3 regions of the Deinococcus sedimenti genome follow, and region 3 is predicted to be linked to each of the others. Evidence: riboswitches for the same ligand, from Rfam matches in the RefSeq annotation. Region 3 holds a riboswitch; each other region holds the start of a gene.
The links. A riboswitch is a leader RNA that binds a small molecule or an ion and turns the genes downstream of it on or off. The one in region 3 is predicted to bind cyclic di-GMP.
Positions count from the first base shown of each region.

Region 1: it holds a riboswitch for cyclic di-GMP, as region 3 does, so the genes downstream of both, IEY69_RS17955 (Ig-like domain-containing protein) here and IEY69_RS14025 (hypothetical protein) in region 3, are expected to answer to the same signal.
Region 2: it holds a riboswitch for cyclic di-GMP, as region 3 does, so the genes downstream of both, IEY69_RS03385 (glycoside hydrolase family 16 protein) here and IEY69_RS14025 (hypothetical protein) in region 3, are expected to answer to the same signal.

Region 1 is NZ_BMQN01000016.1:17,644-27,091, forward strand. Features, by position in the region: gene IEY69_RS17915 (GNAT family N-acetyltransferase) at 1-117, shown strand, start outside; gene IEY69_RS17920 (class I SAM-dependent methyltransferase) at 131-841, opposite strand; gene IEY69_RS17925 (DsbA family oxidoreductase) at 863-1,498, opposite strand; gene IEY69_RS17930 (potassium channel family protein) at 1,536-2,519, opposite strand; gene IEY69_RS17935 (hypothetical protein) at 2,541-2,702, opposite strand; gene IEY69_RS17940 (hypothetical protein) at 2,705-2,869, opposite strand; gene IEY69_RS17945 (sensor domain-containing diguanylate cyclase) at 2,898-4,361, shown strand; gene thrC (threonine synthase) at 4,365-5,807, opposite strand; cyclic di-GMP riboswitch class II at 6,228-6,312, shown strand; gene IEY69_RS17955 (Ig-like domain-containing protein) at 6,377-6,763, shown strand; gene IEY69_RS17960 (MBL fold metallo-hydrolase) at 6,896-7,810, opposite strand; gene aguB (N-carbamoylputrescine amidase) at 7,940-8,827, shown strand; gene IEY69_RS17970 (zinc-dependent alcohol dehydrogenase family protein) at 8,941-9,448, shown strand, end outside.
Region 2 is NZ_BMQN01000001.1:684,128-693,575, reverse strand. Features, by position in the region: gene IEY69_RS03420 (TetR/AcrR family transcriptional regulator) at 1-593, shown strand, start outside; gene IEY69_RS03415 (SDR family oxidoreductase) at 807-1,631, shown strand; gene IEY69_RS03410 (NAD(P)-dependent oxidoreductase) at 1,695-2,582, shown strand; gene IEY69_RS03405 (DegV family protein) at 2,579-3,445, shown strand; gene IEY69_RS03400 (hypothetical protein) at 3,477-3,971, opposite strand; gene IEY69_RS03395 (glycosyltransferase family 2 protein) at 3,971-5,242, opposite strand; gene IEY69_RS03390 (glycoside hydrolase family 26 protein) at 5,609-6,499, shown strand; cyclic di-GMP riboswitch class I at 7,040-7,114, shown strand; gene IEY69_RS03385 (glycoside hydrolase family 16 protein) at 7,127-7,894, shown strand; gene nagZ (beta-N-acetylhexosaminidase) at 8,181-9,448, opposite strand, start outside.
Region 3 is NZ_BMQN01000007.1:76,706-86,153, reverse strand. Features, by position in the region: gene argH (argininosuccinate lyase) at 1-541, shown strand, start outside; gene IEY69_RS14050 (GNAT family N-acetyltransferase) at 597-1,085, shown strand; gene IEY69_RS14045 (GNAT family N-acetyltransferase) at 1,212-1,661, shown strand; gene IEY69_RS14040 (N-acetyltransferase) at 1,687-2,214, shown strand; gene IEY69_RS14035 (hypothetical protein) at 2,280-3,947, shown strand; gene carA (glutamine-hydrolyzing carbamoyl-phosphate synthase small subunit) at 4,022-5,206, shown strand; cyclic di-GMP riboswitch class II at 5,339-5,424, shown strand; gene IEY69_RS14025 (hypothetical protein) at 5,477-5,968, shown strand; gene IEY69_RS14020 (DUF11 domain-containing protein) at 5,999-7,990, shown strand; gene IEY69_RS14015 (DUF11 domain-containing protein) at 8,127-9,448, shown strand, end outside.

The DNA.
Region 1 (9,448 bases), on a different contig from region 3:
GGCTTCCGCTTCCAGGGCCTGCAGGTCGACGAGCACGGCGTCATAGCGATCCTGCTGCGCAGCTTCGACCCGGCGTACGCGGCGTACATGGACCGCCGCAGCGGCCTGACCCGCTGAACGTCAGCGGCGTTCAGGCCGGGCGGCGGAACAGCGCGGCCAGCAGGAAGTCCTGCGTGAAGACGTCCGCGGACGCGTCTGCCGGAGCGGGGAGTGGGCCGCCGGTCAGGAACTCCAGGTCACTGAAGACGTGGCGCAAATCGGCGACGCTGAACCCGATTCCACCGGACAGCGTGCCCTGACGGAACAGTTCCAGGTCCGTCTCGGCGCTGCCCATGCGTCCGGCCGCGAAGGTGCAGATGCCGAACAGCCCGCCGGGTTTGAGGACGCCGCTCAGGGTCGTCAGGTAGGACAGGCGGCGGTGGGGGGGCAGATGGTGAAAACACCCGGAGTCGTACACCACGTCGAACGGGCCGCCGGGGATGGGCTGGCGCAGCACGTCCACCTCGTGGAAGGTGGGCCGGGGGTCGCGACCGCGGGCGACCTGCACGGCGTACGGTGAGAGGTCCACGCCCGTCGCGTGGTACCCCAGTCCGGCCAGGAAGGTCGTGTTGCGGCCCAGCCCGCACCCCACGTCCAGCGCCGCCCGCCCAGGTCCGCCGGGCAGCAGGCCCCGCGCGGCCCAGTCGCGCAGGTTCGCGTCCGGCAGCGCCGAGGCGAGCGGGTGGCCGGGCCGGGAGAGGATGTCCGCCCAGGCGTCCCGGTCGCCCCGGCGGGTCAGGTCCCCCTCGCCGAACAGGCCGTCCAGGGTGTCGAGCAGGTCGTCCAGCGTGGCGAGCCTCATCTCACGAGTGTACCGGCGCGGTCAGGCGCGGTGGGGCGGGCGATTCTTCGCGCGTTTGATCGTGCCGATGCCGGCCTCGCTGGTCAGCACGGTGCGGTAGAGGGTCCACCACTCGCGTGCCTGGGCAGGCTCGCGGGTCAGGGTCTCGAAGCGGTAGTACGCGGCCTCGCCGGTCGGGAGGACGAAGGTGGGCGTGCCGAACACCCCGACTTCACGCGCGGCGTCCAGGTCGGCGCGCAGGTCGGCGCGGCGGGTGGCCTCGTCCGCCAGGGCCTGCGCGAAAGCGTCCAGGTTCAGTCCGGCCTCCTGCGCCGCCGCGTGGATGGTCCCGTCCGTCAGGGGCTCCTTGCGCTCGTGGTGGGCGCGGAATAGCGCCAGCGTGAACTCCCAGTGCGCCGCCTCGCCCTGCCGGGCCGCCGCGTGGGACGCCAGGAATGCGCGCAGGCTCCCCTGCTGGTACGCGCTCCCCTCATTCAGCGGCTGCTCGGTCACGCGCCACGTCAATTCTTTCGCGTTGCCTTCGTGGTTGCCCTCGACCAGCGAGTAGTGCCGCAGGGTGAACGCCTCACCCTCGTCTTTCAGGACGGCGGCGAGTTCCACGCCACGCCACGCGTAGGGGCACAGGAAATCGAAGTACAGCTCGGTCACTCGGGTCATGCGGGGCACCGTACACCCTGAGGTGCGCGGCGGAACGTCACGCGGGCTGCACTCCGCCCGCCGGGCCGGACTGCACGGCCTCCACCTCGGCCGCCGCGCCCGCCACCAGCACGGCGTCCCCGGCCCGCAGGACGTCCTCGGCGCGGCTGCGCAGCGGCTGCCCGTCGCGCCAGATCGCCACGACCAGCGCGCCCGTCTCGCGGCCCAGGTCCGCCACCGTGCGGCCCACCATGCCCGGCGGGACGCTCAGTTCGCGGATCGTGAAGTGCTCGCTGGTCACGTCGCCGCTCAGCAGGCGGCTCAGGCGCGGCGCGAGCATCATCGCCGCGATGCGGTTCCCGCTCAGCTGGTACGGGTTCACGACCTCGTCCGCCCCGGCGCGGCGCATCTTGCGGGCCGCCGCCTCGTCACTGGCCCGCGCGATCACCCGCACGGCCGGGTTCAACCCCTTGGCGGACAGCACCACGTACAGGTTGCTGGGGTCACTGTTGATCACCGTGACCAGCGACGCCGCCCGCTCGATCCCGGCGCGGCGCAGCACGTCCTCGTCGGTGGCGTCCCCCACCAGAGTGTGCAGGCCCTGCGTCTGCGCCCACTCCAGGTGCTCGGGGCGGTGATCGACCACGACCACCTCGCGCCGCGCGCCCCGCAGCGCCACGCTGACCGCCTCGCCCACCTGCCCGTACCCGCACACGATCGTGTGATCCTTCAGGCTCATGATCTTCCTCTCCTTGCGCCGCCGCGCCGCGTCCGGGTCCGTCACGGTGCGCAGCATCGTCTCGGCCAGCAGCGTCAGCAGGTACAGCATCAGCCCGATCCCGACCAGCATCAGCACCACGCTGAACACCTTCCCGTCCGTGTTCAGCTCGCCCGGCGCGCCGTACCCCACGGTCGTCAGGGTCATGGCCGTCATGAACAGGCAGTCCAGCCACGACCAGCCCTCCAGCACGCGGTACCCGACCGTGCCGAACACCACCAGCCCCGCGATCAGGGCCAGCAGCACGGCAGGGCGACGGGTCATACCTCAAGTGTAGAGGGACGCTCAGCGGAGGATCGCACTGACCATCAGGAAGGCCGTGCCCCCGCTCAGCGCCGCGCCGAAGGCCACCGCAGCCCAGCGCATCCAGCGGCGGTACGCTGACACGTCCAGCCGGGATTCCAGCAGCCCACGCCGGTTCAATGTCCCGCCCGGATCCACGCGCACGGTCAGCGGCGTTCCGACCGGTCGCCCTGATCATCCAGATCACGCAGAGGGGGGCGGGGCTGCGGGCGGGGCGCCGTCACGGCGTTCAGGGCCCGGGGCTGCACCTCGGTCACGCGGCCACCGGGGAGAGTCAGGGTACGGCGCGGGCGGCGCTGGGGTCGGAGCACGCATGCGGGTAGACTGGCCGCCAGAGATATGACCAGGGCGCACCCGAACGGACGAGGCTGGCTGCTGTCGGCGATCAGCGCGGTGCTGATCACCGGCTTCCTGGCCACCAGCCTGCTGTCGTACGGCGTGGCGGAGCGGCGGTTGCGGCACACGATTGCGGACGAGATGCTGCCGCTGACCGGAGATAACGTGGCGTCGCAGATTCAGAACGGTATTCAGCGGCCGGTGTTCATCTCGTCGGAGATGGCGAACAACACGTTCCTGCGCGACTGGTTGCAGGGCGGCGAGCGGGATGCGGGGCGGGTTCAGGCGTACCTGCAGGCCATTCAGCGCAAGCACTCGCCACGCGCGGCGTTCGTGGTGTCGGGCCGCACGGGTCGCTACTACGGGCCGCGCGGGCTGGTGAAGACGGTCCGGGCGGACGACCCGCAGGACGCGTGGTTTGCTCGCGTGCGGGACCTGCGGGCCCCGTACGAGTTGAACGTGGACGTGAATCCCGCGTATGGCCGTCAGCCGCTGGTGTTCGTGAACTACCGGCTGCTCGCGCCGGACGGGTCGTTCCTGGCAGTGACCGGGGTGGGGCTGACGCTGGACAACATCCGGCAGCTGCTGAGGTCGTACGATGTGGAGTTCCAGCGGCGGGCGTACTTCGTGAACGAGCGGGGGGACGTGATGCTCGACAGTCGGGGCGGCGTGGGGCAGAACATCCGGCAGCGGCCTGGTCTGCGGGAGATCGCGCCGCTGATCTTCACGGGGTCCGCGCGGCCGCAGCGGCTGACGTACGACGCTGCGGCCGCGCGGTATCAGGTGAACGCGCGGTTCATTCCGGAGTTGCGCTGGTACCTGCTGATCGAGCAGAACGAGACGCGCGCCCTGACGCCCCTGCGGAACGTGCTGCTGCTGAACCTGCTGATCGGTCTGCTCGCCACGGGGCTGGTGCTGGCGGTGGTGCTGCCGACCGTGGCGCGCGACCGGGCGCAGTTGCGCCGCGCGGCGCTGACCGATCCGCTGACGGGCCTGCCGAACCGCGCGGCGTTCGACGCGGCGCTGGCGCGGCCGCTGGCGTCGGGCGTGCCGGTCACGCTGGCCCTGTTCGATCTGGATCACTTCAAGGTGATCAACGACCGGTACGGGCACCCGGCCGGGGATGAGGTGCTGCGGCGCGTGGCGCGGGCGGCGCAGGCGGCGCTGCCGGGCGGCGCCCTGCTGGCCCGCTGGGGGGGCGAGGAGTTCATCCTGCTGCTGCCGGGGGACGTGGCGTCGGGCGTGCCGGTGGCGCAGGCGGTGCGGGCGGCGGTCGAGGACCTGCCGACCGGCGTGCCGGGGGTACACGTGACGGTCAGCGTGGGCGTGAGTGGCGCGCGGACCGGGGACACGGCGGGCAGCGTCCTGACGCGGGCGGATCAGGCGCTGTACCTTGCCAAGCAGCGGGGCCGCAACCGGGTGGAGGTCGCCCCGGATCCGGCGCCGTCCACGCCGGACGCCGGGTAAGGATCAGGCGAGTTCTCTCGGGGTGAGGTTCGCGGCGATGAACGCCTTGAGGACACCGACGTCGTTGGGCATGACCTGGAAGCGTTTCGGAGCCTGTTCGATCCCGTCGAAGCGCGCGGGGCGCCCCGGGGTGTGCCCCACGGCCTCCTGCACGGTCGCCTCGAACTTGGCGGGCAGCGCGGTTTCCAGGCAGATCATGGGCACCCCGGGCCGCTGGTAGGCCTGCCCGACGAGGACGCCGTCGGCGGTGTGCGGGTCGATCAGGCGGCCGTACGACTCGAACACGGTACGGATGGTGCGCAGGCGGTCTTCGTGGGTGCTGCGCCCGCTGCGGAAGCCGCTGGCCTGCACCGCGTCCCAGTGGGGCGTGCCGCTCAGGGCGACGGGGCGGCTCTGGCCGACCTCGTCCCACCAGCCGCGCGTCTGCACGGCGTCCGCACCGGCGATCAGGTACAGGTAGCGCTCGAAGTTGCTGGCCTTGCCGATGTCCATGCTGGGGCTGCTCGTCACCGCGACCCGGTCGGCGGGGCGGACGTGGTACGTTCCGCCGCTGAAGAAGTCGTGCAGCACGTCGTTCTCGTTGCTGGCAACGATCAGCTGCCCGACCGGCAGGCCCATGCGTTTGGCGAGGTACCCGGCAAACACGTTCCCGAAGTTCCCGGACGGCACGCTGAAGTCCGCCTCCGCCCCGGCGGGGAGGTTCAGGGCGAGGTACGCCCGGAAGTAGTACACGGCCTGCGCCAGCACCCGCGCCCAGTTGATGGAGTTCACGGCCCCGATGTCATAGCGGGCCTTGAAGTCCGCGTCGGCGTTCACAGCCTTCACGAGGTCCTGGCAGTCGTCGAAGACGCCCTCCACGGCCAGGTTGAAGATGTTCGCCTCCTGCAGGCTGAACATCTGCGCCTGCTGGAAGGCACTCATGCGGCCGTGCGGGGAGAGCATCACGACGTTCACGCGGGCCTTGCCGAGCATGGCGTACTCGGCCGCGCTGCCGGTGTCGCCGCTGGTGGCGCCCAGGATGTTGACCCGCTCGTCCCGGGCCTCCAGCACGTACTCGAACACCTGCCCCAGGAACTGCATGGCCATGTCCTTGAACGCCAGGGACGGCCCGTTCGACAGTTCCAGCAGGTACAGGCCACCTCCGTCCGGGCCAGCCTCACCCAGCGGGGTGACGGGCGTGATCTCGGCGCTGTGGAAGGCCTCTTCCGTGTACGTGTCGCGCAGCAGGCGGCGCAGGTCCTCCCCGGGGATGTCCGTGATGAAGGGGCGCATGACCTCGTAGGCGAGGTCGGCGTAACTCAGGGCGCGCCACGCCTCCAGCTGCGCGGGCGTGACCGTGGGAATGGATTCGGGCATGGCCAGCCCACCGTCCGGGGCGAGGCCGGACAGCAGCACGTCCGAGAAGTGGCCGAGGTCGCGCGCGCCGCGCGTGGAAACGTACTTCATGGGTCCTCCCGCGCCCACGCGGTGGGCGACTTGCGTGCCGTCACTCTAGCGAGCCGGGTCCGGGCAGAGTCCACCGGCAGCTAGGGCACTCCACCGGACCTTCATCCGCGTGACACCCCGCGTCTTACAACTCTGTCACAGACGTCCGGAGAACTGACCCGGCGCCCAGTCATTCCGCGGCCCGGCCTTCCCCCCGGGGTTCTCATGCTTCACACCCTCCGGATCTGCACCGGGCCGCACGCTGCGCAGCGTGCCAGCCGCATTCGAGTACCGCCACGCCCCCCGGGGGGGTGGGGGGAGGGTCGCGCGCGGCCTTCAGCGGCCCTTGAGGAGACCGCTTAGGCGCGGTTCATGCATGCAGGTGTGACAGGCCCGAAGGGCGCACGCAGGCATCATGACTTCACTCGCTACGGGAAACAACGGGCGAGAAGAGGCGTTGAAGCGTGGTCCTGTATGCGGGCACCTGGGACACGTGGAGCCAGTGGTGCGACCGGCTTTTCGACCATGCCTTCAGCCTGAGCTGGAGGTTGGACCCACCAACTGCGACGACGTCGCAGGAGGAGTTCTCCATGCGTGCATTCCTGCTCTCTGCCCTTGTTGCCGTGCTGGCCACCAGCTGCGGCGGTCCCTCCACCCCCAGCACCACCGCGCAGTCCACCGGCACCCGCGTGGACACGCAGGCCCCCAAGGTCTCCATGGTGATGAGCCCCCAGACGCTGAAGGAGAAGGGCAACGTGTTCTTCCGCCTGGCCACCCAGGACAACACCACCGTGTCCCGCGTGGTCCTGCTGATCGACGGGGAAACCTTCGTGGACGACCCGACCGCGTACAACTCCTACGCGAAGTACTTCGAGGCGAGCAGCAACGGCGAGCACAAGGTCACCGTCCGCGTGTACGACCAGGCGCAGAACGTCACCGAACAGACCCAGACGTTCCACGTGAACATCGGTCAGTAGGCCCGGCGGCCTCGACATCCCCCATCCGGCAGCCGCGCGGCTCTGACCCGCACCCCCCGGACGAGACGATTCTGGCCGACCCTCCGCCCGCAGCTCGGAACGGCCCCGCCTGCCCGCACCTCCTGCCGGTACCTACAGGTCGAAGCGCATCAGGTCCCGCCCGACCGTGATGCGCCCTGGGTACAGCTCCGCCATTCCGGCGGTATACGCCGCTTCAGCTGCGGGCGTCGCCTGCGGCACCGGAATGTGGTGGGTCAGCACCAGGTGCCGGACCTGAGCGTCCCGGGCCAGCTGCGCCGCTTCCAGGGTGGTGGTGTGGTACTTGGCCGGGTTGGTGACCTGCACGGCCTGCTCGGGATTCTCCCGGGCGAGGTCCGCCAGCCACTGCGGCTGATAGGCGTCATGAATCAGCAGGTCGGCCTGCCAGGCGTGCTGCGCGGTGGCGGCCACGGGGCGCGTGTCGCCGCTGATCACGACGCGCCGCCCACCGAACTCGATGCGGTACCCGAGGGCGGGCGTCACGGGACGGTGATCGACCTCGAAGGCCGTGACCTGCACGCCGCCCTCGTCGAACATCAGGCCAGCATTGCGTTCGGTGTACTCCACCTCGGCACCTGCCGCTTCGGACCTGTTGTACGCCACGCGGAGTTCCCGGTCGTACGCGAGCGCGTCATGGAACGTCCCGATGATGTCGCGGGTGCGGCTGGGCCCGTACACCCGCATGGGCTGAGACCGACCCTGGATGACGCCCACGTGGGTGCGCCAGCTGCTGATGAACAGGTCCGGGAAGCCTGCATTGTGGTCGTAGTGGTGATGCGTGAAGAAGACGTCCCGCACGCGCTGCGGCATGAGCCCCGACTCGATCAGCTGCCGGGTGGTGTCGCCGCCGCAGTCGAACAGCAGGATCTGCCCCCCGGCCACGACCGCGACGGCCGGTTTGGCGGCGCCGGGGTAGGCGCGGGGCGTTCCGGTACCCAGCAGGACCACCGTGAACTGATCGGGGGTCAACGGGGCGACCGGGGTGGGCTGAATGAAGGACTGGGGCACACGGCATTCTGCGCCGACCGTGGCCGCCCCGGCCCGGACCTGCCTGGGCGGCGTGGTGCACGTCGGGCCGGGTTCACGAACCGTTGGCGCGCACCATTCCCCGCCGGGGCATCCGGTAGCGTGGGGGTCATGAGCCCCGAGACCGTGAAGTTGGCCGTCGTGCAGATGCACGTCACCGATCAGCTGGAAGACAACGTCAGCCGCGCCGCCTCGCACGTGCGTGACGCGGCCGCGCAGGGCGCGCAGGTGATCCTGCTGCCCGAACTGTTCGAGAACCTGTACTTCTGCCAGGTGGAACGCGAGGAGTACTTCGACCTCGCCCACCCACTGGAAGGCCACCCGTTCGTGGGCCGCTTCCAGGAACTGGCCCGCGAACTGGGCGTGGTGCTGCCCCTGTCGTACTTCGAGAAGGCCGGGCAGGCACACTACAACAGCCTCGTGTGCATCGACGCCGACGGCACGCTGCTCGGCAACTACCGCAAGACGCACATCCCCGACGGGCCCGGCTACGAGGAGAAGTACTACTTCAACCCCGGCGACACCGGCTTCAAAGTGTGGGACACCCGCTTCGGGCGCGTGGGCGTCGGCATCTGCTGGGACCAGTGGTACCCCGAAACCGCCCGCGTGATGATGCTGCAGGGCGCGGACTTCCTGCTGTACCCCACCGCGATCGGGTCTGAACCCGCCGAGGTGGAATCCCCCAACAGTCACCACATGTGGCAGCGGGCCATGATCGGGCACGCCGTCAGCAACAGCACGTACGTCGCCGCCGCGAACCGCATCGGCACCGAACGCGTCGGGGACCTCGAGCAGACGTACTACGGGCACACCTTCATCAGCGACTACACCGGCGAGCTGGTCGCGGAGTTCGGCGACACCGAGGAAGGCCCCCTCCTGCACACCCTGAACCTGCGTGAAGCCCGCAAGTTCCGCGCGGGCATGGGTTTCTTCCGCGACCGCCGCCCCGAACTGTACGGCCCCCTCCTGACGACCGACGGCGTCACCCGGCGCGGCTGAGCCCCCGTACCGGTCAGTGGGACGCGCCGGACTGGCCACGTCCCGCTGTCCATTCACTCCGCTGTCCATTCACCCCCGGGCCGCCCGGCCCGGACCGCTGGTAGCGTGCGAGTATGCGCGCCGCCGTGTACGAGCAGTTCCAGATCCGCCCCGAGCTCCGCACGGTCCCGGACCCGGTGCCCATCCCGGACGGCGTGGTGCTGGAGGTCGGCGCGACCGGCGTGTGCCGCAGCGACTGGCACGGCTGGATGGGCCACGACCCCGACATCCGCCTGCCGCACGTGCCCGGTCACGAGATCGCGGGGACGGTCGTCGCGGTCGGCGCGGACGTCCGCTCGTGGCGGCCCGGGGACCGCGTGACGCTGCCGTTCGTGGCCGGCTGCGGCCGCTGCGCGGAGTGCCGCGCCGGGCACCAGCAGGTGTGCGAACGGCAGTTCCAGCCGGGATTCACGCACTGGGGATCGTTCGCGCCGTTCGTGGGCATCCACTACGCCGAGCAGAACCTGGTGCGCCTGCCGGACAGCCTGGATTTCGTGACGGCCGCCAGCCTGGGCTGCCGCTTCGCCACGTCGTTCCGGGCGGTGGCGCAGCAGGGCCGCGTGCGGGGCGGCGAGTGGCTGG
Region 2 (9,448 bases), on a different contig from region 3:
CCCCCACCCTGCGGCGCCGCCTGCCCTCGGCCGACCGCCGCCAGCAGATCCTCGACGGCAGCGAGGACCTGTTCACCCGTCAGGGCTTCGAGGCCGTCAGCATGGGGGACATCGCCGCCCACCTCGGCATCTCCCGCCCGACCGTGTACGCCTACTTCACGTCCACCGCCGACATTCTCGGCGAGCTGCTCGACCAGCGCCTCACCGAATTCGAGGGCCGCCTCGCGCCCCTGCTGCGCGACCTGCACAGCCAGCCCCATCCCTTCGCCACCATTCTCGAACAGCTGATTCAGGAACGCCCCCTGCTGACCCTGCTCCAGAGCGGCAGCGGGCCCGCCTTCACCGAACGCCGACTGGCGGTCTTCCGCGACCTGGAAGGGCGGCTCCATCTGCACGTGTCGCCCCCCGCAGGCCGGGCCCGCGTCCCGTACCTGCTGACCTGCCTCACGCTGCTGCTGCAGGCCACCGCCACGCACGCCATCACCGCCGGGCTCAGCGCCGACCAGACCCGCGAACTGGCCCGGACGCTCGACCGGTTCGTGCAGGCCGGGCTGCAGGGCACCGCGCCTGACCTTCATGAAGCCCCCGTGTGAAGATCGCCTTCAGGCAGGTGTGACACTCCTGTGAGGCCAGGGCCGTACACTGGGGTGACCAGCGCACAAATGAATACGCGGGCCGAGTGAAGTCCGCAGCGCGAGAGGCCGGACTCCCACAGAGCGAGGCCTCTCTTTCCGGCCGTACGCCCGCCGGGTGTCTGTCAGCGCGCCCGCCGTCCGCCGCAGCGGGCAGCGTCTATGCTGGGCGGCATGACGACCAGCATGCACGGCCGCCGCGTCCTGATCACCGGCGCGACCGGCGGAATCGGACTGATCACCGCCCGCGACCTCGTGAACCGGGGGGCGCACGTGACCATCGTGGGCCGCAACCCGGACAAGACGGCGCAGGTGGCGCGCGACATCGGCGCGCAGGCGACCCTGCTGGCCGACCTGAGCGAACTTACGCAGGTGCGCCGCGCCGCGCAGGAGTTCGCGGCCCGCGGTGAAGGTCTGGACGTCCTGATCAACAACGCCGGCGCGTTCTTCACGTCCCGGCAGGAGACCCGCGAGGGCATCGAGCAGACCTGGGCGCTGAACCACCTCTCGCCGTTCCTGCTGACCCGCGAGCTGCTGCCCCTGCTGCGGGAAGGGCAGGCGCCGAGGGTGGTGACGGTCGCCTCGGCCGCGCACGCCATGGGGCGCCTGCGTCTGGACGACCCGGAGTTCCGCCGGGGGTACGGCGGGTGGGCGGCATACTCGCAGAGCAAACTCGCGAATATCCTGTTCGCGCGGGAACTCGCGCGGCGCGAGCCGGGCATCCAGAGCAACAGCCTGCACCCGGGCATGGTCGCCACGGGCTTCGCGCACAACAATGGCGGCTGGGTCAGCCGCGCGTACCGCATCGTGGACCGCTTCGCCATCACGCCCGAGCAGGGCGCGCAGACGACCCTGCACCTCGCCGCGGAACCGGTGCAGGTCAGCGGGCGGTACTTCAGCAACTGCCGTGAGGCCACCCCGGCACCGCAGGCGCGGGACGACGGCGCGGCGTTCCTGCTGTGGGAACTGAGCGAGGCGACCGTGAACGCCCACCCCTGAGCGATCTTTTTGCACCGAGTCCAGCTTGAGGGACTGGCGTGGCCGCGGCCCCTACGCTGAATCATGATGACCACTCTTGCCTTCGTGGGCCTGGGCGCCATGGGCGACCCCATGGCCGCACACCTGGCCCGCCACGCCCGTGACCACGGGCACCGCGTCCTCGTGTGGAACCGCACCGCCGCGAAAGCCGACGCTCACGCCCAGACGCACGGCACGCAGTCCGTCCCCCTGACCGAGATCGCCGCCGCCGACGTGATCTTCACCTGCCTTCCCACCAGCGCCGAGGTGGACGAGATCATGACCGCGCTGCGCGACCGCCTGCGACCCGGTGCCGTCTGGGTGGACTGCACCAGCGGCCACCCGGACGCCGCCGCCCGGCAGGCCGACGACCTGAACCGCGCGGGCGTGACCTTTCTCGACGCGCCGGTCAGCGGAGGGACGGCCGGCGCACAGGCCGGGCGCCTGACCGTGATGGTCGGCGGCGACCCCGACGCCCTGGACCGGGTCCGGCCGCACCTGGCGTTCGCCGGGAAGGTCGTGCACGTGGGCGGAACCGGCGCGGGCTTCTCCGTGAAGGCGGTGAACAACGCGCTGCTGGGCGTGACCCTCTGGGCCACCGGTGAGGGACTGGCGATCCTGGGTCGCGCCGGGGTGAATCTCGGCGCGGCGCTGGACGTAATCAACGCCAGCAGCGGCCGCAGCAACGCCAGCGAGAACCTCATCCCGCAGCGCGTCCTGACCCGCGAGTTCCCCGCCACGTTCGCGCTGGGCCTGCTGGCCAAGGACGCCGGGATCGCGGTGGACCTCACGCAGTCGGTGCAGGGCAGCGCGCCGGTCCTGGCCCAGGTCGCGGACCTGCTGCGCGGCGCACAGCGCGTCGTGGGAGACGCCGAGGACCACACCGCCGCCCTGAAGCTGATCGAGTCCATGAATGACACGGTGCTGAAGTGACCGCTCCCTCCTTCGGCGTGGTGACTGACGGCGGCCTGGACGCCTACGCCACCCTGCACAACGCCGTGCCGGTCGCGCCGTTTGCCGTGAACTTCGGGAGCACGTCGTACCGCATGACCGAGATCAGCCGCGAGGACCTGTACCGGCAGCTGGCCTCGAACCCGACGCACCCCACCAGCGCGCAGCCCACCCCGCAGGACTGGCTGAGCGCCATGCAGGCGGCCGGGACGCCCGAGGTGCTCGCGGTCACGACCAGCGCGGGCCTGAGCGGCAGCCACAACTCCGCCGATCAGGCCCGCCAGCTGACCGGCCCCGGCGGCCCGCGCGTGATCCTGCACGACAGCGGCACCCTGAGCGCCGCGCAGGCCTTCCAGATCCACGCGGCTGTCACGGCTGCCCGGCAGGGCCGGAGCACCGAGCAGGCGCGCGAGTGGATGCGCGCCGTGCACGAGGAGACCGAACTGTACTTCACCATCGAGACCCTGGAGTACCTGCGCCGCGGCGGGCGGATCGGTCGCGTCCAGGCCACGCTGGGCGGCCTGCTGAACCTCAAACCCGTGATCACGGTGGACAAGGCGGCCGGCACGTACGTGAATGTCGGCCGCGCCCGTTCGTACCGGGGCGCCATCCAGGCGCTGACCGAGCAGGTCACGCGGCGGTTCCGCGAGGGCACGCCGCTGCGCGTGGGGCTGCTGTACGGCAACCACCCGGAGGACGCCGACGCGGCCCTCGAGCAGCTGGCGGGCCGCCACCCGATCGTGTGGAGTGACCGCACCGGCGTGAATCCCGTCCTGAGTGTCCACGTCGGCCCGCGCGCGCTGGGCCTGGCTGCCGCGCCCGGCGCGTGGCCCTGGGAACGCTGACCCGGGCGGTCCGGACGCGAGCAGTCCGCCGTCAGGGCGTGCAGACGCGCGCGATGAACGACACCGGACGAAGCGGCCCGGCCACCCGGGCGGCCCTGAGCGGTCCAGGGGCGTCCGGGCCGCTCCAGACGGTCAGCTGGGCGTCCACGCACACGGGCAGGTCACCTGCACTCCAGGGGGTCACCAGCACCGCCTGGCCACCCGGACTCAGGGAGGCCAGTTGCCGCGGGTTGCTGCGGGCCAGCTCCTCTCCGCCCGGCGTCGAAAGGCTCAATGAGCCGTTCACCACGGCCTCCGCGTTCAGGGTGCTGCCGAACGTGGCCCGGGCCTGGAGCCCCTCGGTCTGCCGCACCAGCGACACCGACACGGTCACCTCACCGGCCGCCTGACCGCGGGTGGTCACCGCCGGGCTGATCAGCTGCTGGCGGGCCAGCACCTGACCGAGCGGCGCTGCCGGGGTGGGCGCCGAGACGGCCAGGACACCGGCGGCGCTGCCGAGCAGGAGGATCAGGCAGAGCGAACGCATCAGTCGCCCGCCTGCGGGGCCACCGGGGACGGCTGGCCGGGCAGGTGCACGCCCACGCGGGGCATCTTGTTCCAGCGGACGGTGCGGCCCCGCAGGAACGACAGGCACGTCACGATAACCACCAGGGCCACGAACGGCCGCATGAACAGCCGCTGGGTCGGCGTGATCAGCAGGGGCCGCAGCGACTGTCGGCCCAGCGCGAGGGCCACGCCCGCCACCAGCACATCGATCCCGATGCTCACGAGCAGCGGGACCAGGGCCCCAGGCGGGGCAGAGCCCCCGCTCATCTGCTGGACCAGCAGGGTCAGCGCCGCCAGATCGAACAGCGGTCCGGCTCCGCCCAGCACCAGTCCGTAGAGCAGCACGTACGGGAGGGTCAGCCACCCCAGGCGTCCGCCGCGCGCTGTCAGGATCAGGTGGCGGTACTTACCCATGACCTGGAACGTGCCGTACATCCAGCGCAGCCGCTGGCGCCACATGGCGGGCAGGGTGACGGGCGGCTCGGTGAAGCTCAGTGCGGCCGGCTCGAAACGCACCTGGTAGCCCGCCGCGGCGATGGCGACGGTGAGGTCCATGTCCTCGGTGATGGTGTCGCCGCTGTAGTGCAGGCGGCGAATCAGGTCCGTGCGGAACGCGCCGGCCGCGCCGGGCACCACGCTGACCGCCCCGAGCATGTCCTGCGCCCGCTTGTCCATCTGCTGCCCGACGCTGTATTCCAGGTGCTGCATCTGCGTGAGCGACGTGACCGGGCCGGCCACCCGCACGTCCCCGGCGACGGCACCCACCGCCGGGTTCAGGAAATGGCGCGACAGGGCCGACAGCGCGCCCGGCGCCAGCGAGGAGTCCGCGTCCACGCTCACCGCGACCGGGTACTCCAGGTGAGCGGCGGCGCGGTTCAGGGCACTGGCCTTCCCACCGTTCGCCTGGCGCAGCACCTGCACGCGGGCGTCCCGCCGCGCGAATTCATCGGCGATGGCCGCGGTGCGGTCGGTGGAGCCGTCGTCCACGACAATGACCTGCAGGGGCGGGCCGTCCTGAGCGAGCACGGACCGGATGGTCTGGGCAATGCCGACCTCCTCATTGAACGCCGCGATCATGACGCTGACGCCCGGCGTGTCCCGCCCGTGCCAGTCGCGGGCGCGGCGGCGCCGGACCCAGATGTGAGCGGTGGCGAGCGTGACCGTCAGCGCCGCCTTGATCAGCAGCAGAAGCACAATGATGAACAGGGTCCAACCCAGCGGGGTGGACGGCAGGACAGTCGTAAAGCCCATGGTGATGCCTCCCTCGGGGCGGTCTCACCACTGGCTCCTCTCGTCTGTTCAGGTGACCGATTCGAAGACGAGGATCTGCGCCTCCCGGCACTTGTATCTCGGCGTGGATGCCCGTCCCTGAGGTCCGGTCACGCCCTGCGTTCAGGCTAGGCGTCCGGTTCTGACGCACCGTGAGTGCCCGGTGGTGTCACGCTGGGACAAGGTTCAGCGCACCTACAGGCAGTGGGGGCCAGCGTGGGGGGCACCGCCCGTCCCAGGCCCGAACACTGCCATCATGCGCGTGACATGCCCGCACCCATCAGCGTTTCCACCCCAGTCCGGCCTGCAGGCGGGCCTCGTGCCAGGTGGCGGCGGGCCGCGGTCACTGTGGCCGCGCTGCTGTTCACGGGCGCTGTCCCAGCCACGCAGGCGGCCGCGGTGCCGAGTTGCGGGGTGTTCGGCCTGACAGTGGACAGCCCGGCCGTCCTGGCCGCCGTGGAGCGGAAGGTCGGGTGCCGCTTCGCCGCGGTCCGCTGGTTTCAGGACTGGACCACGCCGTTCAACCTGAGGTACGCCCGGACCCTGCTCGCGCAGGGCAAGGAACTCGAACTCTCCTGGCAGCCGCGCAGGCAGGTCGCGGGCGCCCTGCGGGGCGTTCCGTACCGGGAGATCGCCGCCGGCCGGCACGACGCCTACCTGCGCCGGTTCGCCCGGGATGTCCGGCAGGCCGGTCAGCCGGTGCGCATCACGTTCGCGCCGGAAATGAACGGAAACTGGGGCGCGTACCAGCTGGGTCCCAACAACACGTCCGCCGATTTCATCCGGGCGTGGCGGCATGTCGTGAACGTCTTCCGGGCTGAACGGGCTCCGGTGCGCTGGGTATGGACGCCCAACATCCAGTACCCGGGCATGCCCAGCTCGTACCGCGCCCTGTACCCGGGAGGAGCCTGGGTGGACGAGGTCGGCCTGGACGGGTACAACTGGGGCACCACCAACGCCTGGAACCGCTGGCTGAGTTTCCGTGACACGTTCGGGGCGTCGTATCAGGAGCTGAAGAGGGTCGCGGGGACCAAGCCGGTCCAGCTGGGCGAGGTGGCCAGCGTGGAGCAGGGCGGCGACAAGGCCGCGTGGATCCGCGACATGTGCGCGCAGCTACCCGCATTCGGGCAGATCCGCCGGGCCTTCTGGTTTCACATCAGGGATGGCCGCGTCGACTGGCGCCTCACGACCAGTGACCCGGCCCTGAACGCCTTCCGCCGCTGCCCCACAACGCGGTAGCGACCAGTTTCACGCAGACCCCACCAGTCCCTGAACGGCGGGACCCGACCCGGTGGACAGCGAACAGGAGACTCTCCCCAGTCGGGCTCGCGTTGACACGTCCTCCGACGGGCCGCTCTGCGCAGCGCCTCAGCCTCTCACAGCGGTTATCAGTTTCATTGAAGGGCCACGAGCACGCCCCTCGATTCCACTTCCAACCACTGTTTTTCTCAGGTGCTCGATTCAGAGGTATCGAGGGTATCCTCGATACCTCTGAACTCTGCTGTCAGCGCGTTCCAGGGAGACTGAGGCAATCCCCAGGCTCCCTGAAACGCGCCCAGCGAGGGTCCAAGGAACCGAGCGGTGGACGTCAAGCCGGGGGGCTGACGGCACGCCCCTCAAGTGCCCCGACACCCACGGTCACATAGTCCATGGGCATCGCGGTCCGCGTCTACCACACCGGCCGCTTCCGGGTGGCCCCCGCCCAGGGGTGCCGCCGTCCACGTTCATGTAAGAGACTTGACGGAGTTCAACGGACACACTTCAGGCTGTCCAGTGTCCCCATGCTCAGGGCAAAACCGCCGCAAGGCGGTGACGCAAAGCCACGGAACCCAAGGGGTTGGCCGGGTCACCAGAGGGAGATTCAGCATGCCTATCGCACACACGGTCCGTTCCGCCCTGCTGGGCCTGTCCCTCGTGGCCTGCAACGATCTGACCCCGCCGACCACTTCCGTCTCCCTGCGTCCGGCGGGCGCCGCGTGGACCGAAACGTTCGACACGCTCGACACGGCCCGCTGGGAGCCATCCAGCTGGGGCGGATTCTGGCAGCGGCCCGGCCTGACCGGCCGGTTCGACCCGGCACTGGTCAGCGTGAAGGGCGGCCACCTGCTGCTCACCCTGACGGTGCAGAGCTGCGCCACGGGCCTGTGCGCCCGCGCCGCCGAAGTGCAGACCCACCAGACCTTCGGCTTCGGTCGGTACACCTACCGCTTCCGGGCGGCCAGCACCAGCGCCCACCCCGCACGCAGCGGCAAGGTCCTCAGCGGGAACATCAGCGGGGCGTTCAGTTACGTGAACGACAGCGCCACCGAGATCGACCTGGAAATCGAAGGGAACCGGCCCAGGACGCTGAACACCGCCGTGTGGCGGACCGTGAACAGCAAGACGTCCGGCGTGCTGCCCACCAGCGTCACGTTCGGCCAGTCCTTCCAGACCATGACGTACGAGTGGCGACCGGACCGCGTCACGTACTTCCTGAACGGCTCGAAGGTCTGGGAGACCACCCAGGACGTCCCGCAGGACGCCGCTCATATCATGCTGAACGTGTGGCCCACGAACAGCGCCGCGTGGGGCGGCCCCGCCACGCGCGGTACCGTTCACATGCTGGTGGACTCCATCAGCTTCGAACCGTTCTGACCGCAGAAGTCCGCGGGGTCGAGGGACACCCGCCAGACCTCTGAACCGATCAGACCCGCACGGCTGCGCCGCAGAGCGCGCACCTGAGAACGGCAGCGGTTTCAGGGTTCCGCCCGCACCGTGCGCACAGCCCACGGCGTCAGAACCGACCCTGGTGCCATTCAGATACGCGGTCTCCTGGCATCAGAATTCAGTTCAGGTGGGTGGTGCGCTCATGGGCTCGCCCGACGGAACTGAACCCTGCCGTCCGTATCGTTGCCGTGTGCGCCGAACGGGCTACGCCGGGTCACTCCGGAAACGGCAGCGTACCGGCCGCTCTCAGGTCGCCGGTCAGCCAGCGCCGCACGGCGCGGCGGGCTTCCGGCTGAAATCCGTACGTGAGGACCGCCGGGGCGTTCACGTCCAGTGCGGCGTAGGGGTTGTACAGCGCCAGGTGCAGATCGGGCTGGGTCCCGCGCAGCGCGGCGTGGCGGTGGCGTGAAGTGGTGGCCAGGATGACCGGCAGCCCCAGGGCCCGCAGGGCGGTCCAGTCCAGGTCCGCCGGGTCCTCGAAGGCGTGCAGCTGCACCTCGTACACGCCGCTCAGCTCGGCGGCGAGAGTTGCGGCGTCCACGCTGGCCTCACTGACGTTCTCGCGGGGGACTTTCGTCTGCGCGACCAGCAGCACCGTTGAACCGGGGGGCGGGGCGACCGGGTCGCGGTACGCACTCAGGCCGCGCGCCCAGGCACATTCCAGCAGCGCCGCGTCAGCCCGCGGGTCCAGGGTGGCATCCGCCTGCGCGGGGTAGCGGGCGGCCAGGGCTTCCAGGCGGCGCACGCTGGCCTGCATCTGCGTGGCGTCCAGCGTCCCGTTGTCAAGGGCGGACTGGATGGCGTTCAGGGTCGCCTCCTGCGCCTCGCGGCGGCCGAGGGCCATAACCAGGTCCGCGCCCGCCTGGATGGCCATCACCCCGGCCTCGCCGCGCCCGTAGTGGTCGTCGATGGCCTTCATGCCCATGGAGTCCGTGACGATCACGCCGTCGAAACCCCACTCCTCGCGCAGCAGGCCGGTCAGCACCGCGCGGGACAGCGTGGCGGGCCGCGCGGGGTCCAGCGCCGGGTAGATGATGTGCGCGGTCATCACGGCGGGCGTGACGGGCAGCAGGTCGCGGAACGGTGCGAACTCCCCGGCTTCCAGGTCCTCCCTGGCTTTGTCCACACGGGGCAGGGCGAGGTGGCTGTCCAGGCTGGTGTCCCCGTGCCCGGGGAAGTGTTTGACGCACGCGGCGACGCCTGCCCGGTCGTGCCCAGAGAGAGCGGCGCGACCCATGCGCGTCACGAGCCCCACGTCGGCGCCGAAGGCCCGCTCGCCGATCACGGGGTTGGCGGGGTTCACGTTCACGTCCAGCACGGGGGCGAAGTTCCAGTTGATGCCCACGCGGCGCAGCTGCCGCGCCAGGGCGGCACTCACGTCCTCCGTCAGCGCCTCGTCGCCTGCCGCGCCCAGATTCATGGCAGCTGGCGCGAACGGCCAGAACGTCGGGCGCAGGATCGCGCCGCCCTCGTGGTCCAGGG
Region 3 (9,448 bases):
CATGCCGCAGAAGAAGAACCCGGACGTGTCCGAACTCGCGCGCGGCAAGGCGGGCCGCGTGTTCGGGAACCTCATGGGCCTGCTGACGGTCGTGAAGGGCACGCCCCTGGCGTACAACAAGGACCTCCAGGAGGACAAGGAGGGCGTGTTCGACTCCTACGACACGCTGAGCATCGTGCTGCGCCTGTACGCCGAGATGATGCCGAAGACCGTCTGGCACGCCGACGTGACCCGCGCCGCCGCCGCGCGCGGCTACTCCACCGCAACCGACGTGGCGGACTTCCTGGCCCGCCAGGGCGTCCCGTTCCGCGAGGCGCACGAGGTCGTCGGCGGACTGGTCGGCGTCGCCAGCCGCAGCGGGCGGCAGCTGTGGGACCTGACCGACGCGGAACTGCGCGCCGCGCACCCCCTCCTGAACGCGGAGGTCGCGCAGTCCCTGACCGTCGAGGAGAGCGTCCGTGGCCGCGCCAGCTTCGGCGGGACCGCCCCGCACCGCGTCCGCGAGGCCATCGAGCAGGCCAGGACGCGCCTGAACTCCTGACTCCCGATTCCGTTCCGTCCCCCCACCCTCTGTCCCGGTCCCCCTGGAGGAACCCATGACCCTGACTGACATGCACGTGAAACTTCGTCAGGCCGCCCCGGCGGACCTGCCCATCGTCCTGGACCTCCTGACCCGCACGGGGCTGCACACTGCCAGCGTGGACCTGGGGGCCGGCACGTACTGGATCGCGGATCTGGACGGCGTGCCCGGCGGCTGCATCGGCCTGGAGCACGGGCAGGGCGTCAGCCTGATCCGTTCGACGGCGGTGGTGCCCGAGGCCCGCAGCCAGGGCCTGGGCCGCGCGCTGGTCCGCTCGGCGCTGACGCACGCCAGCCTGCGCGGGGACCGCACGGTGTTCCTGTTCAGCTCGGAAGCCGGGGACTACTGGACGCGCTTCGGCTTCGTGCCGTCCAGCGCGGCCGAGATCGCGGCGGCCCTGCCGGACGTCCCGCAGGTCAGGAGTGGCCTGAGCAAGGGCTGGATCGACGAGGAACTCGTGTGGCGCCTGGATCTGCCGCAGGTGGCCGAGGTGGGTCAGGGGTGAGGATGCGGCTGCGTTCCCTCTGGCAGTGCTTCCACGCGGCCTTGCGCTATGCTGTCGCCACGCAATACCTGTGTCGACCTGCGGTCACTGTGACCGCCGAGCTTTCTTTCCCTGAAGGAGCAGCGCATGACCGATTCCGTGCACGTTCGAATGGCGACCCCCGAAGACAAGGACACTGTGACCCGCGTGTTTCACGATGCGGGCCTGGACACCGAGGCGGCCCTCGCGGGCGGCACCACGTACTGGGTGCTGGAGCGGGGCGGGCAGCCGATCGGTGCGATCGGCCTGGAGCACGGGGACGGCGCGTCCCTGCTGCGCGGCGCGGCCGTGCTGCCCGAGGCGCGCGGTGGTGGGCTGGGGCGGCGGCTGGTCATGAGCGCCGTGGAGTACGCGCAGGGCCGTGGGGACCGCGCGATCTACATGTTCAGCCGGGGCGGCGACTGGAGCACGTTCGGCTTCACGCAGGTGCCGCTGGCGGTCGTGATGGGCGAACTGCCCGACGCACCGCAGGTGCAGGCGTACCGTTCGCGCGGCGAGCGGCCCGGCGGCACCACCTGGATGCGCACCCTGAGCTGACCTCTGCGGTCCGGGGGGGGCGCGCGTGACGCTCTCCCTGGAGTCCATCGCGGTGCCGGACATCCACCCGGACGCGCCCCTGTCGTTCCGTAAGGCGCGCCTGTCGGACATCGACGCGATTCATGAGCTGATCGGGTACTGGGCGGCGCGTGGGCTGATGCTCGTGCGGTCCAAGGCGCTGCTCGCCGAGACGATCCGCGACTTCCATCTGGTGCTGGCCGAGCCGCACGAGGGGCGGCCCGGCGGGCTGGGCGGCGTGTGCGGCCTGCACATGCTCGCGCCGGATCTGGCCGAGGTGCGCGGGCTGGCGATCCACCCGAACATGCAGGGGCGCGGCCTGGGCAAGCAGCTCGTGGCGGCGTGCGAGGCGGAGGCCCGCGCGATCGACCTGCCCGCGCTGTTCGCGTGGACGTACCAGCAGGGCTTCTTCGAGAAGTGCGGGTTTACCCGCATCGAGAAGACGAACCTGCACCCGAAGGTCTGGAGTGAATGCCAGCGCTGCGCGTTCTTCGAGAACTGCAACGAGATCGCCATGTACCGGGAGCTGCGGTGACGGGATGGGGAGGCGCGCCGCACGTGAGGCACCACCCATCTGGGGGGGAGGATAAGCTCGCGGGCGTGACTCGACTGATTCCCGTCCTGACCGTCTCCGCCCTTCTGACTGCCGGTGCTGCCCACGCGCAGACCGTCCGCCCCCTGGCCGAGGGCCTGCCCGCCGGGGCGCTCCTGACCCTGGAAACCCGTAACGCCGCGCCTGCCTTCAAACGGTTCAGTGGTGTTGTGGAACGCGTGCTGACGGCCGCCGATCTGGGCGAGGACGACGCCGGGAGCATGCTCGGCGTCGCGCAGGCGGTGCTGGGCGACTCGCTGGGCCGCGAGGGGATTGCCGGGGTGTTCACCGTGCAGGGGAAGAAGGGCACCTTCGAACCCGCGCTGCTGGCCGTGACCCGCTCGGGCGCCCTGACGAACGAGATGCTCGGCGAGATGCTGCCCGACAAGCCCGGCGCGCGCGTGGGCCGCTACACCTTCTCCCGCGTGGACGGGATGTTCGCGGGCGCCTCGAACGGGCTGGTGTATGTGTCGAGCGACAAGGCCCTGCTGATGGCGTACCTGGGCCGCCTGAGCGGCAAGGCCGCCCCGACCCTGGCGGCGTCCGCGCCGTACGCGGCGGCGCAGCGCGCGGCAGGGACGCAGGAACTCGGCCTGTACGCGAACTTCAGCGCCGCCGCGAAGGTCCTGCGCTCGCAGCTGGCGCAGGTCATGCTGCCCCGCCTGCTGTCGCCGGTCGTGGACGCCCTGGACACCCTGGGGCAGGTTGCGGGCGGCCTGACCACCACCGCCGGCGGCTGGACGACCGCCAGCGCGCAGGTCGTGAACCAGGCGGGCAAGGATAAACCGCTGGCGCGCATCCTGCTCGACACCACGGACTTCGAGGTGCAGGGCGTGATTCCCGCCAGTGCCGAGGCCGTGCAGGCGACCGCCTGCCACCCCGACACCGGCGCCTACCTGGGCCGCTGGCTGACCCGCGTGGACCTGCTCGAACCGTTCGGGTTCCTGACCGACAGCCAGCTTGCCAGTCACCTGGAGCAGGCCGGGCGCTACCTGGGGGGCGAGTGCGCGCAGGTCACGCTGGCGAGCGGCCTAAAGGCCGGGCTGAACCAGGAGGACCCGCTGGCGTCCCTGGCGACCACCGTGTCGTACCAGCGGGTCACGGACCGCGCGGCGGCCGACGCGCACCTGCCCGAGTACGCCCGCAGCGTGAACGACGCCCTGGACGGCCTGCGCGGCACCGTGAAGTCCCTGGCCAAGTCCGGCATGGACACCCTGATGGACGACGCCATGGCGGACGTGGACACCCGCGCCCTGATGCTCGGCGCGGGCATGGCCGGGGCCAGCGAGGGCCTGGACGAGGTGCTGGCCGGACTGAAGATGGTGTACGCCTTCCGGGGCGAGTACCTGATCACCGCGTTCAGCCAGGACGCGTTGGACGCCGCGCTGGCGGACGGTCCCGTGCTGGCGGACGACGCGGCGTTCCGCGCGGCGGGCCTGACCCTGCAGGGCTCGGCGGGCTGGTCGTACCAGCCCAACCCGGCGGACCTGAAGGCGCAGGACCTCGCCGGGATGCTGCCCAGGGAACTGAGCGGCGACAAGGCACTGAGCGGCATGTTCGCCGGGGCCATGACGGGCGCGGCGGACCTCATCAACCGGTTTGACGGAACGACCTCACAGCGGTCCGTTGCGGGGAATGTCATTATCGGCAAGGCGAGCGTGCGTTACCGCTGGTGACCCCCCGGGGGAGCCACGGTGCCGCGCAGAGCTGAGCCATGAAACGCGTCCGGAGAGGCGCGAATGGAGGAAGCATGATCAGGAAAGAACGGGCCATCCTGGCCCTGGAAGACGGCACCGTGTACCGCGGGTACGCGTTCGGGCACCGCGGCGAGACCGTGGGCGAGGTGGTGTTCAACACCTCCATGACCGGGTACCAGGAGATCATGACCGATCCCTCGTACAACGGGCAGATCGTGACCATCACGTACCCGCACGTCGGGAATTACGGCGTGGCGATCTACGACATGGAGAGCAACAAGCCCTACGTGCGCGGCTTCATCAGCCGCGAGTTCAGCGGTGAGTACAGCAACCACCGCGCGCAGCAGTCCCTCGAGGCGTTCATGCAGCAGTACGGCGTCGTGAGCATCCAGGGGATCGACACGCGCGCGCTGGTGCGCCGCCTGCGCACGGGCGGCGTCGTCAAGGGCGTCATCGCGCACCGCAGCTACACACACCCGGAAGATCCGTACGGCGAGTTCACGCCCGCCGAGGAGCAGATGTACGTGCAGCGCGCCCTGGACCACCAGGACATCGACGGGCACGACATGACCCGCGAGGTCACGACCGCGCTGCCCTACGCGTTCCCCACCCTGCGGCACGGCAAGCGCGTGGTCCTGATGGACTTCGGGATCAAGCACACCATCATCGAGCGCCTCGCCGAGGTCGGCATCGAGCCGATCGTGGTGCCAGCGCACACCACCCCCGCGCAGATCATGGCGCTGCAACCGCACGGCCTGTTCCTCAGCAACGGCCCCGGCGACCCCGCCCCGCTGGAGTACGCGCATAAGACCGCGTGGGAACTCATGGGCCTGCTGCCCACCTTCGGCATCTGCCTGGGGCACCAGATCCTGGGTCTCGCGGCAGGCGGGCGGACCTTCAAGATGAAGTTCGGGCACCGCGGCGGCAACCAGCCTGTGAAGAATCTGTTAACGGGCAACGTGGAGATCACCAGCCAGAACCACGGGTACGCGGTGGACATCGACTCGATCCCCAACGGGGCCTTCGTGCCGACCCACATCAACCTGAACGACGGTACCCTGGAAGGCATGGCGCACAGCCGCTACCCGGTGTTTTCCGTGCAGTACCACCCCGAGGCCAGCCCGGGGCCGCACGACAGCCGCTACCTGTTCGACCGCTTCATCGAGGAGATCGACGCCTTCGATGGGGGCAGCGGGACCCCCGTGGCGAAGGCCAGCGCGGGCCGCCTGGGCGTTTGACAAATGACCACGCGGACGGAATGATAGGCACGATGAAAAGGTGAGAAATTTCATAATGCCCGCGCGGTCAGTGACAGGCGCGTCAGCATGGTGAGGTAAACCGAACATCCTCGGGGACGGTCCCCGGGCCAACAGATGTTCAGGAGCAATGAATCATCTGGCGCACACGGGCGCCTAAGCCAGATGAGGAGCGAGTGGCGCGACCGACAGAACGGCGGGAGAGATCCCCCAGCTGTCGGTCAATTTTTTGTCTCTGGAGGTCCCCCCGCAGTGAAGCGCCTCATTCTGCCCCTGCTGCTCCTCACGGCGGCCAGCGCCCAGTCCAGCCCCAACGTCACCTTCACCCTGACCCAGGACCTCGTCAAACGCAGCACCGACAGCAGCGGCAAAACCGTCGAGACGATCATCGACTCGCCCAAAACCGTCCTGCCCGGCGACGTCCTGCGCGAACAGGTCACGCTGCGCAACGTCTCCGGACGCCGCCTGGGCCAGCTGAACGTCAACGTCCCCATCCCACGCGGCACCGAATTCAGCGTCCTGACCACCCCCGCCACAGACCGCTGGACCGTCAGTTACTCCATTGACGGCGGCAAGACCTTCAGCGCGCAGCCCAGACGCACTGTCACCACCACCGAGAACGGCCAGAGCGTCACCCGCCAGCAACCCGCACCCCCCACCACCTACACCAACGTCCGCTGGACCCTGACCAGCATGAACCCGGACGAGACGCTGAAGTTCAGTTTCCGCGTGAAAGTCAAGTAACCCCCCCCCGCCCCCTCCCGGAGGAAGCACATGAAGAAGCACTGGACCCTGACCGCCCTGATCGCCCTCGCCGCCAGCACCGCGCACGCGGCCGGCACCGCCGCCGGCACGGTGATCACCAACACCGCCGAGATCGTCTTCACCCCCGAAGGCAGCACCACCCCCACCCCACCCATCCCCTCCAACCCCGTCACCACCACCGTGCTGCCGGTGCCCAGCTTCACCATCGTGCCGAACGACGCCAGCGCCGTCGTCACCACCCCCGACTACACCAAGCCCGGCCAGACCGCCACCGCCCGCCCCGGCGACACCGTGGTCTTCCCCTACACGCTGACCAACACCGGGAACGTCCCCAACGAGTCCTACACGCTGACCAACACCCCCGACCCCACCAGCGCCGTGAAGACCCCCACCAGCGTCACGTTCTACCCCGCCAGCGCCGACACCAACAGCGACGGCACCCTGAGCCTCGCCGAGATCACCGCCGCCACACCCATCACCGGCATCAGCGGCGTGAACCAGGACGCCGCCGTCAAGTTCTTCCAGGTGTACGTGATTCCCGCCGCGGCCACCAACGCCGACAAGTACGGCGCGGACCCGACCGGCACCCGCCAGGACAACCCGGCCTTCAACAACGACCCCAGCGTCCCGCGCGACGCCAACAACTCCAACGTCACCACCGTGGACCGCAAGGACGCCACCGTCATCGGACCCAAGGCCGACCCGGACGGCAACGGCACCCCCGTGACGCCCGCCTACGCCAGCCCCGAGGGCGTGACCATCACCCCCAGCGCCAGCGACACGCAGACCGCGCAGGCCACCACCACCACCACGGCCATCACCTTCACGAACACCGTCCAGAACACCGGCAACCGCCCCGACGTGTTCGACATCACCACTGCCCTGGCTGGCTTCCCCTCCGGAACGACCGTCACGCTCTTCAAAACCGACGGCACCCCGCTGCCCGACACGGACGGCGACGGCGTGCCGGACGTGGGCAGCCTGACTCCCGGCCAGACCGCCAACCTGCTGGTCAAGGTCACCTTCACTGCCGGCGGCCTGCCCACCAACCCCGCGACGCCCCCCACCGTCACGGTCATCAGCACCAGCAGCAACGACACCAGCAGAAAAGACGACACCCGGGACATCGTGAACCTGCCCGGCCTGTCCTTCGGGAACCCCACCCCCACCCCCGGCGGCGACCCCGCCCTGCCCGGCACCCCCGAGGCGGGCCAGCCCGGCAGCCCCAGCAGCCCGATCATCCCGCCCGCCACCTGCACGGCCGGCAGCCCCGACATCCGCGCCACGGTCGCCATGGAGATCGCCAACCTGGGCAGCGCCACCGACACCTTCGACGTGAGCGGCACCGCGCCCATCAAACTGACTGACGGCACCACCGTGACCGTGACCGTCAAGTACTTCATCGACGCGAACGGCAACAAAGCCCTGGACAGCGGCGAGGCCCCCCTGACCGACACCAACGGCAACGGCACCGCCGACACCGGCCCGCTCGCCGCCGGCGCGGAACTGAAACTGATCGCCGCCGTCGACGTGCCCTGCGCCGCCGCCGCGCAGACCATCACCCTGAACCAGACCGCCAAATCCCCCACCACCGGCGTGGAGGTCAAGGACCCCAACGACACCGTCCTGGTCGGCAAGACCCCGGTCGCCGCGCCCACCAAGACCGTCGACAAGGCCGAAGCGAAACCCGGCGACACGCTGACCTACACCATCGTCGGCAAGAACACCAGCAACGCCAACGTCACCAAGGTGTTCATCCGTGACACCCTGCCCGCCAACACCACCTTCGTCAGCTTCATGGCACGCAGCACCGCCACCGGCGCCATCCTGTACTCCACCAATGGCACCAGCTGGAGCGGCACGCCCATCGCCGCGCCCCAGGCGGCCGGCGTGACCGTGTACGCCGGCGTGGACACCAACGGCAACGGCACCATCGACACCGGCGACATCCTGACCCCCGGCCAGACCATCACCGGCACGTTCGTCGTCACCGTCAAGTAACCATCCCCCAGGCGCGCCCACCCCGTTGCGTGGGCGCGCCCCACCGGGCAGGGGAGACCCCCGGCCGCATTTTTCCTCCCCTGTCCGCCCACAACATCAGACTCCTCCATTTGTGCCCTCACCTCCGGGAGGCCCCGTGCGAAACCCCCCTCTGCTCAAGCTGCTGACCAGTCTGGCCCTGGCGCTGACCCCGGCCCTGTCCGGCGCGGCCCAGGCGGCCGGCACCCCCGCCGGCACCGTGATCCAGAACCAGGCGACCCTGGAGTTCACGCCGCCCGGCGAGCCGCCCGTGCGCGTGCCCACCCCGCCGGTCACGACCACCGTGCAGGCCGTGTGCTCGGTCAGCGCCCTGCCCAACGGCAGCGTGGCGCAGCCCGGTCAGAGCGCCGCGCTGCTGCCCGGCGAGACCACCCTGCTGCGCTACGTGCTGACCAACACCGGCAACGCCGCGAACACCGTGAACCTCAGCGTGCCCACCGACGTGGTCTCGCAGTTCACGCCCGGCGACCTGAGCCTGCACCGCGACGCCAACGGCAACGGGCAGATCGACCCGGACGAACCGGCCCTGACCAGCCTGACCCTGGACGCCGACGCGAGCGCGGCGCTGCTCGTGCGGGCCACCACCCAGGCCAGTGACCGCGGCAGCGCCTACCCGAACCTGATCGCCCGCTGCGGCACGAACGCGCAGGGCCTGAGCGGCGAAACCGACGACAACAACGTGGCCCGCATCAACGTCGGCGACCCGCCCACCCTGACGCTCGACAAGACCTTCACGCCCGCCGCGCTGCGCCCCGGCGACGTGACCACCGTCACCCTGACCGCCCGCAACGCGGGCAACGGAGCCTCGCGCGCCGTGACGATCACCGACCTGCTCGACACGCCCGAACTGCGCGACTTCGTGTTCGTCAGCGGCAGCGCCCGCCTGAGCGGCAGCGCCGCCCCCACCGCCACCACCGAGTACCGCGCCGGCGCCGGTCAGCCCTGGCAGGCCAGTGAACCCAGCCCGGTGAGCGGCGTGCGCGCCCGCGTGGACTCGCTGGCGCCCGGCGCGACCCTGACCCTGACCTTCGCGCTGCGCACCCCGGACGGCGTGACCGGAAGCCGCCGCAACGTGGCGCAGCTGCGCAGCGGCGACGTCACGGTGGACGCCCCGGCCGACGTGACCCTGCGCTACCAGCCGCTGATCGCGCTGGGCCCACTGGGCAACCCGCAGGCGCAGCCCGGCGGTGAACTCAGCGCCGACGACCGGCAGGTCAAACCCAACGCGCTGCTGAACACCGAAGTCTGCTTCCCGCACACCGCGCAGAACCTCGGGGACCGCCCCGACACCCTGACCATCACCGGCCGCATCGAGATCGGCGAGGGCACGCTGCGCTTCACCGAACGCGACGGCACGCCCATCACCGAACCGTTCCGCGTGCCGGACCTCGCGCCGCAGGGCACCCGGGACTTCAACGC